2 linked regions of the Methylococcus capsulatus genome follow. Each later gene encodes a partner of the first gene's protein in a complex. Links are inferred from orthologs where the notes say so. Each region holds a gene or a part of one and is shown on either strand. Other genes may lie near its edges.

The links. Proteins that work in one complex are often made in the same cells at the same time.
Region 2: the proteins of secY (region 1) and secA are in contact, whole or in part, in a crystal structure (PDB 3DIN), measured with the Thermotoga maritima proteins. The link is inferred for Methylococcus capsulatus from one-to-one orthologs. Residues at the interface, in WP_004081795.1 of Thermotoga maritima: Glu108, Gly109, Glu110, Glu111, Ala236, Glu237, Arg238, Arg239, Ile240, Thr241, Ile242, Gln243, Tyr244, Ala245, Arg246, Arg247, Val248, Thr249, Gly250, Arg251, Arg252, Val253, Tyr254, Gly256, Ala257, Ser258, Thr259, Tyr260, Leu261, Pro262; in WP_004082002.1 of Thermotoga maritima: Glu261, Ala262, Arg263, Lys300, Ala301, Arg302, Thr303, Ile304, Ile305, Leu323, Tyr324, Asp325, Pro326, Val329, Ser330, Tyr333, Ile336, Lys340, Phe345, Val349, Glu363, Phe364, Tyr374, Ser375, Gly376, Gly377, Glu393, Ile395, Thr482, Ser483.

What each region holds. Positions count from the first base shown.
Region 1 is NZ_CP104311.1:1,671,089-1,678,824, reverse strand. What follows is about bases 192-3,111. They hold secY (preprotein translocase subunit SecY), read right to left. Parts: upstream 2,355-3,111; coding sequence 1,029-2,354; downstream 192-1,028. Other genes in these bases: rpsE (30S ribosomal protein S5), read right to left, coding at 2,981-3,111; rpmD (50S ribosomal protein L30), read right to left, coding at 2,790-2,975; rplO (50S ribosomal protein L15), read right to left, coding at 2,354-2,788; rpmJ (50S ribosomal protein L36), read right to left, coding at 888-1,001; rpsM (30S ribosomal protein S13), read right to left, coding at 446-802. Also shown: rpsD (30S ribosomal protein S4), read right to left, coding at 1-31; more of rpsK, read right to left, coding at 45-191; more of rpsE, read right to left, coding at 3,112-3,490; rplR (50S ribosomal protein L18), read right to left, coding at 3,503-3,856; rplF (50S ribosomal protein L6), read right to left, coding at 3,867-4,400; rpsH (30S ribosomal protein S8), read right to left, coding at 4,422-4,817; rpsN (30S ribosomal protein S14), read right to left, coding at 4,850-5,155; rplE (50S ribosomal protein L5), read right to left, coding at 5,168-5,707; rplX (50S ribosomal protein L24), read right to left, coding at 5,722-6,039; rplN (50S ribosomal protein L14), read right to left, coding at 6,059-6,427; rpsQ (30S ribosomal protein S17), read right to left, coding at 6,472-6,732; rpmC (50S ribosomal protein L29), read right to left, coding at 6,729-6,923; rplP (50S ribosomal protein L16), read right to left, coding at 6,923-7,336; rpsC (30S ribosomal protein S3), read right to left, coding at 7,349-7,736. UniProt on the Escherichia coli protein: The central subunit of the protein translocation channel SecYEG. Consists of two halves formed by TMs 1-5 and 6-10.
Region 2 is NZ_CP104311.1:2,596,516-2,600,775, reverse strand. The notes cover bases 949-4,260. They hold secA (preprotein translocase subunit SecA), read right to left. Parts: upstream 3,870-4,260; coding sequence 1,149-3,869; downstream 949-1,148. Other genes in these bases: uvrC (excinuclease ABC subunit UvrC), read left to right, coding at 4,035-4,260; argJ (bifunctional glutamate N-acetyltransferase/amino-acid acetyltransferase ArgJ), read right to left, coding at 949-1,165. Outside these bases: more of argJ, read right to left, coding at 1-948. UniProt on the Escherichia coli protein: Required for protein export, interacts with the SecYEG preprotein conducting channel.

The DNA of each region.
Region 1 (7,736 bases):
ACTTGCATTTGGGGCCAAGATATCTAGCCATAACAAATCTCCCGTCAAACGCGCCGCTTCTTAGGGGGTCGACACCCGTTATGAGGCAGCGGTGTGGTGTCCACTACATTAACAATCTTAAAGCCCAAAGCGTTCAGGGAACGCACGGCCGACTCCCTTCCCGGGCCTGGACCGGTGACGTGAACGTCCAGATTTTTGATGCCATACTCCTTTGCCACCGATCCTGCTTTCTCGGCTGCAACCTGAGCAGCAAAAGGCGTGCTCTTGCGCGATCCACGAAAGCCAGAAGCGCCGGCGCTGGCCCACGAAAGCGCGTTGCCTTTTCTGTCGGTGATGGTGATAATCGTGTTGTTGAACGACGCGCTGATATGCGCGATACCGTCTGAGATATCTCTTTTAATCCTTTTGACGGGGCGACCTGTCGTAGCCATTTCTTACCGTACCTCTATTTCTTGATCGGACGACGCGGCCCCTTTCGGGTGCGGGCGTTGGTGCGGGTGCGTTGTCCCCGCACCGGCAAACCGCGCCTATGCCTCATGCCGCGGTAGGAACCGAGATCCATGAGTCGTTTGATGTTCATGGCCACCTCGCGCCGAAGATCGCCCTCGACGACGAACTTCGCGACCTCCCCACGCAACCGCTCGACCTGCTCATCGCTCAGCTCTCTGACTTTCTTGTCAGTCTCGATCCCCGCGCTTTTGCAGATCAGACCTGCGCGCGTACGCCCGATGCCGTAGATCGCGGTCAGTGAGATAACTACATGCTTGTGATCTGGGATGTTGACTCCAGCAATACGCGCCATTTAAACGAACTCCAACTCTAAGCCGCTGAGCGAAAGCCGGCCATTATACACAGCCGCTGCCGTTCTCACAACGGCGACAACCCCATCAACCCTGCCGCTGCTTGTGGCGGGCATCTTTACAAATGATCCGGACGATACCGTTCCTCTTCAGGACCTTGCAGTTCCGGCAAATGCGCTTAACTGATGCTCTAACTTTCATGATGTTTCCCCGGTGATCTCAAGAAAATCACCTGATGTTGATATTGGTTTTCTTCAACAATCCTTCGTATTGCTGCGAAATCACATAGGTCTGGATCTGTGCCATGAAATCCATGACCACGACGACTATGATCAACAACGAAGTACCGCCGAAATAAAATGGTACGTTCCAATATACAATCAAGAATTCCGGCAACAGACACACTGCAGTGATATAGATACCGCCAACCAACGTCAGCCGAGTCATGACGGTGTCAATATACCGCGCAGTCTGTTGACCGGGTCGGATTCCCGGAATGAACGCACCAGATTTTTTCAAGTTCTCTGCCGTCTCATTGGAGTTGAAAACCAATGCCGCGTAGAAAAAGCAGAAAAACATGATCGCCGCCGCATAACAGAGAACATAGAGCGGCTGCCCTGGAGATAGGGTGCTCGCTATGTCCTGCAGCCAGATCAACTTTTCAGAATTTCCGAACCAACCTGCAAGGGTCGCGGGAAACAGGATGATCGACGAGGCAAAAATCGGCGGAATGACCCCGGACATATTCAGTTTCAGGGGCAGAAAGCTCTTCTGGGCCGCATACATGCGCCGCCCTTCCTGACGCTTGGCGTAGTTGATCGTAATCCGCCGCTGTCCTTTTTCGACGAATACCACCAGCCATGTCACGGCAACCGCGATCGCAGCGATACCGATAATGCTGAACGCACTCAATTCGCCGGTGCGTGCCAGCTCGAGCGTTCCGCCCACAGCCGAAGGCAGACCCGCCACGATACCGGCGAAGATGATGATCGAGATGCCATTGCCCAGTCCCCGCTCGGTCACCTGCTCGCCAAGCCACATCAAAAACATGGTGCCGGTGACGAGCGAAATTGCGGTGAGGGCAACGAACTGAAATCCCGGAGACACAACGATAGGTGCACCACCCGCGCTCTGATTCTGCAGCGCCAACGCCACCCCTGTAGCTTGGAAAGACGCCAGAACAACCGTCGCATACCGGGTGTACTGGTTGATCTTCTTCCGCCCCGATTCACCCTCTTTCTTCAATTGCTCCAGCTTGGGAACGACGATCGTCATCAGCTGCAAAATAATCGACGCCGAAATGTAGGGCATGATCCCGAGAGCAAAAATACTCAGCCGCTTCAGGGCGCCGCCGGAAAACATGTTCACCATATCAAGGATCGAGCTGCCTTGTTGATTGAACATGGCCGCCAACGCCTTGGGATCGACACCGGGTATGGGAATATGTGCGCCAATCCGGAACACGATCAACGCTCCGACGACGAACAGCAGGCGCTGACGAAGCTCAGTGAACCTGCCGCCGCGGTCGGCCATCAAGGGGTTGATGGTGCTCATCAGCTTTCCACTTTGCCGCCTGCGCCTTCGATCGCGGCGCGGGCACCTTGTGTCACCCCCACACCACGGACGGTCAGCGCTCCGGTCACGTCACCGGTGGCGATGATCTTCACCGTCTTCGCCTCGGCCGGAACGAGACCCGCCTCCTTAAGCTCCGCCAGCCCAATAATGCCTCCGCCCACTTTCGAAAGCTGCGCCAGCGTCACTTCTGCAACGAAGCGCTTCTTCGCACTGCGGAAACCCACCTTCGGCAAGCGACGCTGTAGCGGCATCTGACCGCCTTCGAAACCGACCTTATGGAAGCCGCCTGCGCGAGCCTTTTGCCCTTTATGCCCGCGACCGCTGGTTTTCCCCAGCGTCGAACCAATGCCCCGACCCCGCCGCTTTTTTGCAGGACGGCTGCCGTCCCGCGCGCCGATAGTGTTCAAAAACATGTCAGATTTCCTCAACCTTGAGCAGGTAGGAGACTTTGGAGATCATACCCAAAACCTCCGGCGTGCCCCGAACTTCAACACTGTGATGAGGTTTGCGCAATCCCAGCCCGCGAAGACAGGCTTTGTGGGAATCTAGCCTTCCGTTGGAACTGCGCACCTGAGTGACTCGCAAAGTTTTTGTCGTCATCGCGATCACCCCAGCAACTCTTCGACCGTCATGCCGCGTTTGGCAGCAACGGATTTAGGATCCCGCAATGCCGTTAAACCTTTAATGGTTGCGCGAACGACGTTGATCGGGTTGTTGGTGCCGATGCACTTCGCAAGGACATTATGCACTCCGACGACCTCGAACACGGCGCGCATCGCACCGCCAGCGATGATGCCGGTGCCCTCCGACGCGGGCTGCATGTGTACCTTGGCCGCCCCAGCCGCGGCCGTCACCGGATGGTGCAAAGTCTGTCCATTAAGCGCGACCTTGCGCATGTTCTTGCGCGCTTGCTCCATCGACTTCTGGATCGCCACAGGCACCTCGCGTGCCTTGCTGAGGCCGAAGCCGACGCGGCCGTTGCCGTCTCCCACCACGGTCAGTGCCGTGAATCCAAACTGCCGTCCGCCTTTGACCACCTTGGAGACGCGCCGGACGGCGACCAGCTTTTCCTGCAGCCCCTCGCCCGCGCCTGCCTGAGTACTCACGTTTGCCATTGATATTCCTCGCTAGAACTGAAGGCCGGCTTCGCGCGCCGCATCGGCCAGCGCCTTGATCCGCCCGTGATATTTGAATCCGGACCGGTCGAAAGCGACGCTGGAAATGCCCGCTGCAAGTGCTTTTTCCGCGATGCGACGACCCACTGCGATGGCGGCATCTTTGTTTCCGGTCACCGACAACGTTTCGCGGACGGCAGGCTCAAGCGTCGAGGCGGACGCGAGAACCGTACCGCCGTCCGGAGCGATGACCTGGGCATAAATATGCCTGGGAGTACGATGGACCGTCAGCCGGTTCGCCCCCATGGCGCGAATGACATGCCGTGTTTTTGCTGCCCTTTTGAGGCGGGCCTGTTTTTTATCCATTGATCTTGCCTTACTTCTTCTTCGCTTCCTTGCGGATGATGACCTCGTCCGCATAGCGGACACCCTTGCCCTTATACGGTTCCGGGGAGCGGAACGCACGAATGTCGGCAGCCACCTGACCGACGACCTGCCGGTCGGCGCCTTTGACCACGATATCGGTCTGCGAAGGAGTCTCGACCACGACGCCTGCAGGAACCTTGAATTCCACCGGATGCGAGAATCCCAGACTGAGACTCAGCACATCGCCCTTGGCTTGCGCCCGATACCCCACACCGACCAGAGAGAGCTTACGCTCGAAGCCGCTGCTGACACCGACGATCATGTTGGCCAGATTCGCCCGCGTCGTCCCGGCGAGAGCATTCTGCCGCTGATCGTTCTTGTCGTAATGAACGGACAATACACCGCCTTCCAGGTTGACACTGAGCCCTGACGGAACTGCACGCGACAGAAGTCCATTCTTGCCCTTTGCGGTTACAACACCATCGGCGATACTGACTTCCACACCCTTCGGAATGGAGATTGGATTATTCGCTACACGAGACATATCGGCCAACCTGTAGAAACATCATTCAACGACACAGAGAACTTCGCCGCCTTCACCGAGCGATCTGGCTTTGCGGTCGGACATCACGCCCTTGGATGTCGACACTATCGCGATGCCGAACCCCCCCATGACTTTGGGCAGTTCGTCGCGACCCCGATAGCGCCGGCAGCCCGGTTTGCTGAACCGCTGGATCTTATCGATGACCGGCGCACCGTTGTAATACTTGAGCTCGATGCGGATGTTGTGTTTGACCTGTTCCGACGTGTCGGAATAACCGGCAATATAGCCTTCTTCCTTCAATACCTGGCACACGGCCCGCTTCAGCTTCGACGCAGGTACGGTGACCTCTGCCTTACCGGCGGCCTGACCGTTGCGTATCCGCGTAAGGAGATCGCTCAAAGGATCTGACATACTCATAACTATAAACTCCGATACTTTAGCGGTTCGCCTTACCAGCTCGCCTTGACCACACCCGGTACTTCACCGCGCATGACACATTCACGCAATTTGTTACGCCCCAGTCCGAACTTACGGTAGAAGCCATGCGGCCGCCCGGTCAGCTGGCAGCGGTTGCGTTGTCGCATGGCGGCACTGTCGCGCGGCAACTTCTGCAATGCGACGATCGCCGCTTCCCTCTGTTCATCGGGGGTATCCACGCCCTTAATGAGAGCCTTCAGCTCCGCCCTCTTTTTTTCGTAACGGCTGTTCAGCTTTTGGCGCTTCACTTCGCGCGCGATCATTGATTTTTTTGCCACGACTGCCCCTTGTTACGTCCGGAAAGGAAACTTGAACGCCTCGAGCAATGCCTTGGCTTCGGCGTCCGATTTCGCTGTCGATGTGATGGTGATATCCATACCCCGGATGGCGTCGATCTTGTCATAATCGATTTCCGGGAAAATGATCTGCTCCCGCACACCCATGGAGTAGTTGCCCCGACCGTCGAAGGCCTTCGGGTTCAGCCCCCGGAAATCGCGTATGCGAGGAATCGCAACACTGATGAGGCGGTCCAGAAATTCATACATCCGCGCGCGCCGCAGAGTGACTTTGCAGCCCACGGGCATGCCCTCCCGGATCTTGAAACCCGCAATCGACTTCCGGGCATGCGTGACGATGGGCTTCTGACCTCCGATCGCCTGCATGTTCTCGACCGCATTCTGCAGGATCTTCTTGTCCGCGACCGCCTCGCCCACCCCCATGTTGAGGGTGATCTTCACCAGGCGCGGAACCTCCATGATGGATTTGTATCCAAATCGCGCCATCAATTCCGGTACGACTTTCTCTTTGTAATGGTCTTCTAACCTAGGCATGACACATCCGCTTCTCAAGCGTCAATCAGTTCGTTGGTGGACCGGTAGAAACGGACCTTCCTGCCGTCGGCCAGCAACCGGAAACCCACGCGGTCTCCCTTGTTGGTGGCGGCGTTGAACAGCGCCACGTTGGAACTGTGGATCGGCATGGCCTTTTCGACGATGCCGCCGGTCACTCCTCTCATGGGGTTCGGGCGCTGATGTTTCCGGACGAGATTGACACCCTCGACCACCAACTTGTCCTCGCTCAGCACCGACAGCACCAAGCCTTTCTTTCCTTTATCTTTTCCGGCGATGACGATAACCTGATCGCCTTTCTTGATCCTACGCATGGGGCAACACCTTCTTACGTCAAAGCACTTCCGGCGCCAGGGAGATAATCTTCATGAACTTCTCAGAGCGAAGCTCACGCGTGACTGGCCCGAAAATTCGGGTGCCGATGGGCTGATGCTGGTTGTTCAGAATCACTGCGGCATTGTTATCGAAGCGGATTAGAGAACCGTCGGCACGCCGCACGCCCTTGCGAGTGCGAACAACCACAGCGTTATAGACTTCACCCTTCTTGACGCGCCCTCGGGGAATCGCGTCTTTTACACTAACCTTGATGACGTCGCCGACATTCGCGTACCGCCGCTTGGACCCACCAAGGACCTTAATACACATGACTTGCCGCGCGCCGCTGTTGTCCGCGACATCCAGACAGGTCTGCATCTGTATCATCGTTCAAATCTCCAAATATTCGCTCAAGGCCCTGGTGGACAGCTTCATACCGCCCGCTCGACGACTGCGCCGAGAGTCCAGGCTTTTTTCTTCGAGATCGGCCGGGATGCATAGAGAGTCACCAGATCACCGATACCGCACTCGTTGTTTTCATCGTGCGCCAGCACCTTCGTGGTGCGCCGGATATACTTGCCATACAAGGGATGGGACACCTGCCGCTCAATGGCGACCACGATGGTCCGATCCATCTTGTTCGACACCACGCGCCCGGTGACGCTCCGCACGCGACCTTCGCTCGCCGTCATACCTTTCCGCCTTTTTCTGCCAGAACCATATTCACTCGCGCGATATCGCGCCTCACTGCCCTGATCTGATGGGACTTGCTCAACTGGCCGGTCGCCTGCTGCATCCTCAAGCTGAACGCCTCCCGATGCAGATCCATCAACGTCGACTTGAGTTCTTCGACTTGTTTCGCTCTCAATTCGCTGGCCTTCATCACATCACCGTGCGCAGGGAAAAAGTGGTCTGCACCGGCAGCTTCGCCGCTGCCAACCGGAACGCCTCGCGGGCCAGATCTTCACTGACGCCTTCGAGTTCGTACAGCATGGTGCCGGGCTTGACTTCCGCAACCCAGTACTCCACGCTGCCCTTGCCGCTACCCATGCGAACCTCCAGCGGCTTCTTGCTGATGGGCTTGTCCGGAAATACGCGAATCCAGATTTTTCCGCCGCGCTTCACGTGGCGGGAGATGGTCCGACGGGCTGCCTCGATTTGGCGGGCGGTTATTCTACCGCGAGTGGTAGCCTTGAGGCCATACTCACCGAAGGACACCTTGCTGCCGGCGATGGCCAAGCCGGTATTGCGCCCCTTATGCTGTTTTCTGTACTTGGTTCTTTTTGGCTGCAACATGGCACGACCTCATCAAGCTTCGACCGCACTGCGAGTCTTCGACTCCGCATGCACAGGCTCGAAAACCTCACCTTTGAAAATCCACACCTTTACGCCGATGACCCCATATGTGGTCACAGCCTCAGCGAAACCGTAATCGATATCCGCGCGGAAGGTGTGAAGCGGCACACGACCCTCGCGATACCATTCCGTCCGCGCGATCTCGGCACCATTGAGCCTGCCGGCGACACTGATCTTGATACCTTCGGCACCCACACGCAGCGTGTTCTGCACCGCCCGCTTCATGGCCCGCCGGAACATGATGCGCTTCTCCAACTGCTGAGCCACGCCTTCCGCCACGAGCTGCGCATCCAGCTCGGGCTTGCGGATCTCTTCGACGCTGACCTGCACGGGAACGCCC
Region 2 (4,260 bases), 920 kb from region 1 along the record:
GTGCGGACGCCTGCCCCCTGCCCAAGGATACACGCACGGTGATCTCCGGCCGCTGCATCACGGCGACACCACGCGCCTCGGTATAGTCGCTGTCGCGCCCCCCACCGGCAACGATTCGGACCTCGTCCAGCCAGATCGCCACCCGCGAAATGTCCAGATCCTTACACCCCGCCCGTCCGACTGCCGCCAGAATGCGGCCCCAATTGGGATCACTCGCGAAGAAGGCGGTCTTTACCAGGGGCGAATGCGCGATGGTCTTCCCGACCAGCCTGGCTTCGTCTTCCGAGGCCGCTTCTTCGACCAGGATGCGAATGAATTTGGTGGCGCCCTCCCCATCACGGACGATCGCTTCGGCCAGCTCCTCGAGCACCGCGTCCACGGCGGACTGAAAGGCCCTCAGATGCGCACTCCCCGGCTCGATCGGCGATGCTTCCGAGCGCTGGCTCGCCATCAGCACGCAGGCGTCATTGGTCGAGGTATCACCATCGACGGTGATGCAATTGAAGGAGCGGTTCACCGCCTGCTCGAGAACGCTCTGCAACAGCCCGGCCCCGATCCGGGCATCGGTGGCGACGAAGGCCAGCATGGTGGCCATGTCGGGGTGGATCATGCCGGCGCCCTTGGCGATACCGGACACGAATATGGGATAGCCTTCGATATCGATTCTGCGTGTCGCCTTCTTAGGGCGGGTATCAGTGGTCATGATGGCGCGGGCGGCCTTATCCCAGCCTTCCTCCGACAGAGTCTCGTAGGCTTTTGGCAAGGCGGCGCGGATCTTATCGAGCGGCAGATATTCACCGATCACCCCGGTGGAAAAGGGCATGACCCGCTCGGCGGGTCCCCCGACAAGCGCTGCGACCGCCTCGCAGCTCGCTCGAGCATCCGCCAGACCTCGCGCCCCGGTACCGGCATTGGCGTTGCCGGAATTCACCAGCAGCCAGCGCGGTGCCTGCCGCAAATGCTCGCGCGCTAAGGAAACCGGCGCCGCGCAGAAGGCATTCCGGGTGAATACGGCCGCGCAGGCCGAACCTTCCGCCATTTCGATGAGCAGCACGTCGTCGCGGCCGACTTGCTTGATGGCCGCCGCTGCCGTACCCAAACGAATCCCGGCTATCGGAAAGAGGCGGATGTCTGCCAGCTTTCTGTCCTCAGGCGAGGCGGCCATGGCACTGCTTGTATTTTTTCCCGGAACCGCAAGGGCAAGGATCGTTGCGGCCGATCTTTTCGCCGGAACGAACGAAAGGCCGCGGACCTTCAGGAATCGCATAGCCTTCGGATTCTTCCGGCGGTGCGGCGGCAGGTTCTTCGAGGGTCAGAGCGCTGACCTCGGCATGTTGGAACTGCATTTCCTGCGGCTGGCGGCCCTGCTCCTCCATCTCCTGGACTTCTTCCTCGGAATGGACCTGAACGCGGGAGACGATGCCAACCACTTCCTGCTTGATGCTGTCGAGCATGCCGGTGAACATCTCGAAGGCTTCCCGCTTGTATTCCTGCTTGGGATCCTTCTGGGCGTAGCCGCGCAGATGGATTCCTTGGCGCAGATGGTCCATCGAGGCCAGATGCTCTTTCCATGCGTTGTCGAGTACCTGCAGCATCACCGACTTCTCGAAATGACGCATGACCTGCGGTCCGATCGCTTCGACCTTGGCGGCGTAAGCTGCATCGGCCTCTTGAATGATGCGATCCAGTAAGCTCTCCTCATGGAGGTCGGGCTCATCCTCCAGCCATCGCCGTATCGGCAGGCTCAAGCCGATCTCGCGCTCGATCACCTCCTCCAAGCCCCGGACATCCCACTGTTCCTCGAGGCTGTGCGGAGGTATGTGTTCGGCGAACATGCGGCCAATCACATCGTGGCGGATATCCTCGATGGTCTTGGAAATGTCGTCGGCCCGCATCAGTTCGGTGCGCATGTGGTAGATCACCTTGCGCTGATCGTTGGCGACGTTGTCGTATTCCAGCAACTGCTTGCGGATGTCGAAATTGCGCGCTTCCACCTTGCGCTGAGCGTTCTCGATGGCGCGGGTCACCCACGGATGTTCGATCGACTCCCCTTCCTTCATACCGAGGCGTTGCATGAGCACCGCCACCCGGTCGGAAGCGAATATGCGCATGAGGGGATCTTCCAGAGAAAGATAGAAGCGGCTGGAGCCGGGATCCCCCTGACGTCCGGAACGGCCGCGCAGCTGGTTGTCGATGCGGCGCGATTCATGGCGCTCGGAGCCGATAACATGGAGACCACCGGCGGCCACGGCGGCATCATGGCGTTGCTGCCACTCCGCCTTGATCCGCTCGGCCATGGCGGGATCGGCATGAGCCAGATCCTCTTCAAGACTGCCTCCCAGCACGATGTCCGTACCTCGCCCGGCCATGTTGGTGGCGATGGTGACCGCTCCCGGCCGGCCGGCCTGGGCGATGATGTGAGCTTCCTGCTCATGATGCTTGGCGTTGAGCACCTGATGCGGCACGCCGGCCTGGCGCAGGATGCCGGACAGCAGTTCCGAGTTCTCGATCGACGTGGTGCCGACCAGCACCGGCTTGCCGTGTTCGACGCAATACTTGATGTCCTCGACGATTGCAGCGAATTTCTCGCGGGCGGTGAGATAGACCAGATCCCCCATGTCGTTCCGGATCATCGGCCGGTTCGGCGGAACCATGACCACCTCGAGGCCATAGATCTGGTGGAACTCGGCCGCCTCGGTGTCCGCCGTACCGGTCATGCCCGCCAGTTTTTCGTAAAGGCGGAAGTAATTCTGAAAGGTGATCGAGGCCAGCGTCTGGTTCTCGTTGTGCACCGGAACGTTTTCCTTCGCCTCCACCGCCTGGTGCAACCCCTCCGACCAGCGCCGGCCGGGCATGGCGCGGCCCGTGAATTCGTCGACGATGATGACCTGCCCGTCGCGCACGATATAGTCCACATCGCGCTGAAAGAGCGCATGTGCTTTCAGTGCGGCGTTGATGTAGTGCATGAGTCGGATGTTGACGGCATCGTAGAGGCTTTCGTCGGCACCGATCAACCCCTGTTCCACCATCAGCCGCTCGATGGTCTCGTGGCCGCTCTCCGTCAGATAAACCTGGCGGGCTTTCTCGTCCACCCAATAATCGCCGGGGCCGCCCTCCGTTTCCTGGCGGGTCAGATGAGGAATCAGGGTGTTGACTTTGTGATAGAGGTCACTGCGATCTTCGGTCGGACCCGAGATGATCAGAGGGGTTCGCGCCTCGTCGATGAGAATGGAGTCCACTTCGTCGACGATCGCGAAAAACGGATCGCGCTGCACCCGCTGATCCAGGCTGAACGCCATGTTGTCACGCAGGTAGTCGAAGCCGAATTCGTTGTTGGTGCCGTAGGTAATATCGCAGGCATAGGCCCGACGGCGCTGTTCCTGGTCCAGATTGCTGACGATGACGCCGGTGCTCAAACCCAGAAAACCGTAAAGTTTGCCCATCCACTCGGCGTCGCGCCGCGCCAGATAATCGTTCACTGTCACCACATGGCAGCCTTTGCCTGGCAGGGCGTTGAGATAGGCGGCCAGGGTAGCGACCAAGGTCTTGCCTTCGCCGGTTTTCATCTCGGCGATCTTCCCGTCGTTCAGCACCATGGCGCCGATCAGCTGAACATCGAAATGACGCATGTTCAGCACGCGCCGCGAAGCCTCCCTCACCACTGCGAAAGCTTCCACCAGCAGGTCGTCGAGCGCCTCACCGCGACTCAGCCGCTCCCGGAATTCCACGGTCTTCCGTCCCAATGCCTCGTCGCTCAGCGACGCAATCGTAGGTTCGAGCTGGTTGATCTTCTTGACCAGCCGCCTCTTGCGTTTGATGATTCGGTCGTTGCGGCTGCCGACGACTTTTCTGACAAGCTTGCCAAGCATGATTGGGTGAATTCCGGACAAAAACGTAATCCGTGCATGATACCGCAAAACCCAACCCCTGGAAAAATGCAGGGAGTAGGCCGGTGTGCGAACGGGTAAAGCGGCTGCGGAGGTATGCTGCGAAGGTATAATGAATAACGGCAATCTCCCACGCTTACCTCCACCATGAGCACCGCGGCAGCGGCTTTCGACATCAAGACCTTCCTCGCCACCCTCACCGGTGCGCCCGGCGTCTACAAGATGCTGGATCGGAACGGCGAGGTGATCTACGTCGGCAAGGCGAAGAACCTGAAGAAGCGTGTGGCCAGCCACTTCGCTCAACGCGCCAGCTCGCCCAAGCAGAACGCGATGGTGGCCCGGGTGCAGGCGATTGAGGTCACCGTAACCCGCA